DNA from 3 places in the Alteromonas sp. Cnat3-28 genome. Region 3 is predicted to be linked to each of the others. Evidence: predicted binding sites of a transcription regulator. Region 3 holds the regulator's gene; each other region holds the start of a gene.
What was found. Region 3 encodes MetJ, which represses methionine synthesis genes. Its sites were predicted from a motif close to TAGACGTCTAGACGTCTA; they were not measured.
Positions count from the first base shown of each region.

Region 1: the regulator MetJ is predicted to act here: its motif matches at 682-699, upstream of thrA (bifunctional aspartate kinase/homoserine dehydrogenase I).
Region 2: the regulator MetJ is predicted to act here: its motif matches at 1,031-1,048, upstream of serA (phosphoglycerate dehydrogenase).

Region 1 covers NZ_JAKREY010000006.1:96,843-99,117, forward strand. The annotation lists gene MHM87_RS08175 (LysR substrate-binding domain-containing protein) at 1-580, shown strand, start outside; gene thrA (bifunctional aspartate kinase/homoserine dehydrogenase I) at 874-2,275, shown strand, end outside.
Region 2 covers NZ_JAKREY010000006.1:218,970-221,244, reverse strand. The annotation lists gene MHM87_RS08705 (5-formyltetrahydrofolate cyclo-ligase) at 1-209, shown strand, start outside; gene rpiA (ribose-5-phosphate isomerase RpiA) at 300-956, shown strand; gene serA (phosphoglycerate dehydrogenase) at 1,305-2,275, shown strand, end outside.
Region 3 covers NZ_JAKREY010000007.1:100,434-102,708, reverse strand. The annotation lists gene MHM87_RS09295 (malic enzyme-like NAD(P)-binding protein) at 1-920, shown strand, start outside; gene metJ (met regulon transcriptional regulator MetJ) at 1,084-1,416, opposite strand; gene metF (methylenetetrahydrofolate reductase) at 1,578-2,275, shown strand, end outside.

The DNA of each region.
Region 1 (2,275 bases), on a different contig from region 3:
AGCGTTTGGCGAAGCCTTTATCGCGCCTTTGCTCAATACCTTTATGCAAAAGTACGCTGGCATTAGCGTGCAATGCACGTTCTCCAATGAAAAACTCGATATTGTGGAGCAAGGCCTCGACCTTGCCATACGCATTGGCAAATTAGAAGACTCGACACTTGTAGCTAAAAAGCTGGCTACACGTCATTTGTTTGTATGCGGTAGCAAAGACTATTTTTCTCAACACTCGATGCCAAAATCTCTACAAGAGCTTAAGGAACATACTTTGTTGGTAGGCTCCCAACCCAACTGGAGGTTCGTTGTAAATAAAGAAGTGCAAACGTTGCCAGTGCAAGGACGTGTGCGATACAACAGTGGCAACGCACTCTGTAGCGCTGCTTTGGCAGGATTGGGGCTTACCCAGCTACCTGGGTTTTATGTGCGTGAAGCATTGGCACGCGGCGAATTGATAGAGGTATTACCAGAATATAAAGACAAGCAAGAAGCTATTTGGGCAGTATTTCCTTCCAATAGAAATGTTGCGCCAAAGATTCGTTTACTGGTTGATTTCCTTGCCCAAAATATCATGGATGATCGCTAGGAAAACAAACAAAGTAAGCCTTGTGTGCCTTAATAAGCAATATTCCGTGTAGAGTATTTCACTTTTTGCAATACAGTGTAGTGAAAACTGCGGTTGACATATAGACGTCTATACGGCAAATTGCTTGTATGAAAAAGATTCTACTTACTCGCACCACCATTATGTTAATTACCACCTTAAAAAGGGCGGTCGCTGACTAGTGCAAGTAAGCAAAAGACAACGAAAGCCCGCCTAACACAGAGCGGGCTTTTTTTTACACACGTTTTAGCATGCGTAACCTTAAGGAGCAGCATATGAAAGTCTTAAAGTTTGGGGGTTCTTCTCTAGCCGATGCACCGCGATATATGCGCGTTATGGAGATTAGCACGGCGACCCACCAAACCGACGGTGCTGCGGTTGTACTCTCTGCCCCAAAGGGGGTAACGAACGCGCTTTCACTACTATGTGAACAAGCAGCCGCGGGTGAAGATTTCCAGCCGTTATTCAATAAGTTGAACGACACGGTTTCCGGCATTGCCAACAACCTAAACGAAGAACTCGACGGGTTTGCACATGCAAGCGTGGTAGAATTCATTAATAGTCACCTTTCAGTATTAAAACAGCACCTTGAAGGTATTAAGCTACTCGGTGTTGCACCTGATAATGTCGCTGCCGGTATTCTAAGTATTGGTGAGTACATCTCGGTGACGCTTTTTAGCGCTATGCTATCTGCTAAAGGTATCGCTAATCGCGTTATTGACCCGGTTAAGTATGTGCTGGCCGAAGGCGATTACCTAGACAGCATTGCCGATGTGTCGCTTAGTAAAGCGCGCTTTTCAGATGTGCCTACTGACGGCAGTGAATTTCTGGTCATGCCGGGGTTTGTTGCTGCTAACGAAGCGGGCGACAAAGTCACGCTTGGGCGTAACGGCTCAGACTATTCAGCGGCCATTTTAGCGGCGTGTATAGACGCAAATTGCTGTGAAATTTGGACAGACGTAGATGGTGTTTATAACGCTGACCCGAACCAAGTTGAAGGGGCAGTGCTGTTAGACAAGCTTACCTATCAAGAAGCGATGGAGCTGTCTTATTTCGGTGCCAAGGTACTTCATCCGAAAACTATCGGTCCTATTGCCCAACACCACATCCCTTGTTTGATCAGAAACACACTAAACCCAGCTGCGCCAGGTACGCTAATCAGCAATGAAAAAAGCGAGGTGTGGACGTCAGTTAAAGGTATTTCACAGCTTGATAACGTCACCATGTTTAACGTTGCAGGCCCTGGCCTTAAAGGCATGGTTGGTATGGCAAGTCGTGTGTTTGAGGTGATGTCGAACGCCAATATTTCAATAAGCCTTATTACCCAGTCTTCTTCAGAATACTCAATTAGTTTCTGTATTCAAAGCAAAGACGCCAGTCGAGCGTTAACGCTTCTTGAAGATGCATTCGCGCTAGAGCTTCAAAATCAATTGCTAGACCCCATTGAAGTGCGTCATGACCTAGCCATTGTTACTTTGGTTGGTGACGGTATGCGTCAAACCAAAGGCTTGGCAGCGCGTTTCTTTAACTCGCTTGCCCAAGCGCGGGTAAACAACGTAGCTATTGCTCAAGGCTCTTCAGAGCGCTCTATTTCAACGGTAATTGAAAGTAAGCGTGCTAAGAAAGCGGTAAAAGTCATTCACCAGAATTTTTTCTCTGACCGCCATACCATCGACG
Region 2 (2,275 bases), on a different contig from region 3:
TGGGTATGGGGGGCGGCTACTACGACCGAACTTTGAGTTTTACCCAACGCGCGCCAGATTCACATTCATTTTCGGTTAGTAAAACGCCTAAGTTAGTGGGTATTGCCCACGACATTCAAGAAGTAGATGCTCTGCCCGTTGCACCATGGGATGTCCCCCTTGATGCCATCGTGACGCCCTCGCGCACACTGCAATTCACTAAACCGTGATAGTCATTATAACAAATTGAACATACGAACTTGTGGGTTCACGTGCGCTTATAAGTTACACTTGCGAACACAATAAGTCGGAGATTGACCATGGATCAGAACGCAAAAAAACAAGCCGTAGCCAAAGCAGCCATCGAATATGTTGAAGCAGACAGCATTGTCGGTGTGGGTACAGGTTCTACCGTAAATTTCTTTATTGAAGAACTCGGTAAAATTAAACACAAAATTGAAGGCGCAGTATCAAGTTCAGAAGCCTCTACCGAGCGTTTAAAAGCCTTAGGCATTGAGGTATTCGAGTTAAACGAAGTCAGCAATCTATCGGTTTATATCGACGGTGCCGATGAAGTGACCGAACACAAGCATATGATTAAAGGCGGAGGCGCAGCACTCACTCGCGAGAAAATTGTAGCCGGTGCGGCGACCACGTTTGTGTGTATTGTTGATGAAAGTAAGCGCGTTCCTGTATTGGGCTCGTTCCCCCTTCCCGTTGAAGTTATTCCCATGGCTCGCTCTTTCGTAGCACGAGAGCTAGTAAAGCTTGGTGGCGATCCTGAATATAGACAAGGTGTTGTCACCGATAACGGCAACGTTATTTTAGATGTTCACAACCTTGAGATTCTGAATCCTCGTGAGCTAGAACAAAAAATAAATAATATTCCTGGCGTGGTAACGAACGGCATTTTCGCACTACGAGGCGCGGACATAGTGCTAAGTGCTACAGATAGTGGTGTTGAAACCTTTAAGTGATAACTGAGTAAGACGTATAGTGCGGTGAAAAGCTATACAAAATACTACTTTCAACTTAACGCGTTTTCTGTTAGTTTCCGTTTAGACGTCTAGATGTCCTTAAAAGAAGTTCACTAAGCGTCTCAACTTTTACGTTAGTTAAGGCCAATTCCTTAATAACGAAAGCAATCAACGTGATTATAAAAGCTTGGTAGCAATAACGCCCAAGCAAGGCTTTCAGAGCTGCAAAGCGATGTCGTTGCAGCGCAGGTTAAACACAGCTTTGTGTTTCATACTGGCAGGTTTCTGAGAGTCTTGGATTGGCGGTGCAAGCAAACCAAAATTACATCAGTGAGAGATAGCGAGTTCATGAGCAAAGTTTCATTAGAGAAGGATAAGATCCGAATTTTGTTGTTGGAAGGTGTTCACCAAAGTGCTTTGGAGACACTAAAAAGCAATGGGTATAGCAATATTGAATTTCTCAAGACCTCTCTTCCTGAAGACGAGTTAATTGAGAAAATTAAAGACGCCCACTTTGTTGGTATTCGCTCGCGTACTCAAATTACAGAGAAGGTAGTTGAAGCAGCACAAAAGCTTGTGGCTATCGGTTGTTTCTGTATTGGCACCAACCAAGTTGATCTTGAAGCCACCCAACGCCGCGGCATTCCCGTGTTTAACGCGCCATTTTCCAACACTCGTTCGGTTGCAGAACTTGTACTTGGCCAAATTATCCTTTTGCTTCGCCAGGTGCCGAGTAAAAATGCCAAGGCTCACCGCGGTGAGTGGGAAAAAACGGCAGTCGGCTCATATGAAGCCCGTGGTAAGACACTTGGTATCATTGGTTATGGTCATATAGGCACACAGCTGAGTATTCTTGCTGAACACCTAGGTATGCGCGTTCAATTTTTCGATATCGAAGACAAGCTTGTGCTAGGTAATTCTGCCCAAGTAAAATCGCTTGAAAAGCTGCTTAATACCTCTGACGTTGTTTCACTTCACGTTCCTGAAACACCACAAACTCAAGATATGATTGGTGAAAAAGAACTGTCTCAAATGAAGAAAGGCAGCATTTTGATTAACGCGTCTCGCGGTACTGTGGTAGATATCGATGCGCTTGCGAAGGCATTGGAAAGCGGCCAACTAAACGGCGCTGCTATTGATGTATTCCCGGTTGAGCCTAAATCTAATACTGAAGAATTCGAGTCGCCACTTCGCGCGTTCGATAATGTCATTCTGACCCCGCATGTGGGCGGCAGCACGCAAGAAGCGCAAGAAAATATTGGTATTGAAGTAGCGGGTAAACTCGCGAAGTACAGCGACAACGGTTCAACGCTGTCAGC
Region 3 (2,275 bases):
TTGACATTGAAGTGAAGCATCGTACAACCGAAGAGTTCATTAATACAGTAGCGAATATCGCTGACACATTTGGCGGCATTAACTTAGAAGACATTAAAGCGCCTGAATGCTTTGAGATTGAACAAGAGCTAATTAAGCGCTGTAAAATTCCGGTATTTCATGATGATCAGCACGGTACCGCTATTGTAACTGCAGCGGGCATGCTTAATGCTCTGGAAATTCAAGGTAAAAGCATAGAGAGCGCTAAAATCGTGTGTATGGGTGCCGGTGCAGCAGCGGTCGCTTGTATGGAACTGCTTATAAAGTGTGGTGCCCAGCGTGAGCGTATTTATATGCTAGACAGAAAAGGCGTTATCCATACTCGTCGCGAAGACTTAACTGAGCACAAAAAGCTATTTGCTAACAATACTGACAAGCGTACGCTTGAAGACGTAATGGAAGGTGCGGATATTTTTGTTGGTGTGTCAGGACCGGATGTTTTACCACCAGAAACACTGGCCTTGATGGCTGAAAACCCAATTGTATTTGCATGTTCTAACCCAGACCCTGAGATAAAGCCTGAACTTGCTCACGAAGTACGTAAAGATCTTATTATGGCTACCGGACGCTCGGACTACCCTAACCAGGTTAACAACGTACTGTGTTTCCCGTTTATTTTCCGTGGCGCACTAGATGTTCGTGCAACGGCCATTAACGATGAAATGAAAGTAGCGGCAGTAGAAGCCCTTCGTGCTATCACGAAGGAGCCTGTACCAGAAGAAGTACTAGCTGCCAGTAAGAGTACTAGTCTGACATTTGGTAAGGAGTACATTATTCCTAAACCTATGGACCCGCGTTTATGCGAGCGTATTGCTACCGCCGTATCTAAGGCTGCGATTGAATCTGGCGTTGCACGCGTGCCTGAAAGCCCAGAAGAATAAAATTCTGGCGCATTAGGCAAAAAAATGGAGGGGCTAGTGCTCAACCTTTATTTGCTAAAAAGTGCGCTTAGAGAATACAAGTACATAAAAAACGGCGCCGTGTTGTAGGTTATCAACTAGCAATAACTTACAACAAAGCGCCGTTTCTCTTTAATACCAAATATCAGTCGTCTTCCGACACATCGTTTTCGAAGCTTGGATCAATACCCATTTCTTCCATAATGCGTCTTGCTTCAGCCGGTACGCGATTAGGATTGTCTTTGCGCAGGTCATCATCGTTAGGCAATGGTTGACCGGTAAACGCATGTAAAAATGCTTCACACAACAGTTCTGAATTAGTGGCGTGACGCAGATTATTGATTTGGCGGCGAGTACGCTCATCAGTAAGCGCCTTAAGCACATTAATAGGTATAGAGACAGTGACTTTCTTTACCTGTTCGCTCTTCTTGCCATGCTCTGCGTAGGGGTGAATATATTTACCGTTCCATTCTGCCATTGTACTAACTCGGTCTACTCTTTTTTATGTTATGAAGAGAAATTCTAAACAAGTTCACGAAAAGGTCAATTGAGCAGTGTAAACCTCTTGACGTCTAGACATATATTCTTTAATTTAGACGTCTAAACGTCTATAAGAATACATTTTTGAGAGAAAAAGCCATGGTTTCTTACGCACAAGGTATCGATGCATTAAACCAGTCCCTGTCGGAACTGCGTGATATTGATGTATCTTTTGAATTCTTTCCGCCTAAAACGGAAGCCATGGAACAGACCCTGTGGAAGTCAGTTGAACGTCTAGCGCCACTAAAGCCAAGCTACATGTCGGTAACCTACGGCGCGAATAGCGGTGAGCGTGACAGAACCCACGACGTTGTAAAACGCATTCAGCAGCAAACCGGTGTCGCGGCGGTTCCTCACTTGACCTGTGTTGATGCTAGCCGTGATGAGCTTAAGCAAATTGCAAAAGACTACTGGGACTCAGGTATTCGCCGTATTGTTGCGCTTCGTGGCGATTTACCGCCAGGAGTAGAAAAGACAGAGATGTATGCCTCTGATCTTGTTGCCTTGCTAAAAGACGTTGCCGATTTTGATATTTCTGTTGCTGCCTATCCAGAGAAGCACCCTGAAGCACCAAATGCGCAGTTTGATTTACTAAACCTTAAGCGCAAAGCAGAAGCAGGTGCCACAGAAGCGATAACCCAGTTCTTTTTCGATACGAGTGTGTACCTTCGATTTAGAGACCGTGCAGCCGCAGCGGGTGTCGACTTAGATATCGTTCCGGGTATTTTGCCGGTAACCAACTACCAAACACTGGTGAAATTTGCGGGGTTCACAAATGTTCATGTGCCGGGATGGTT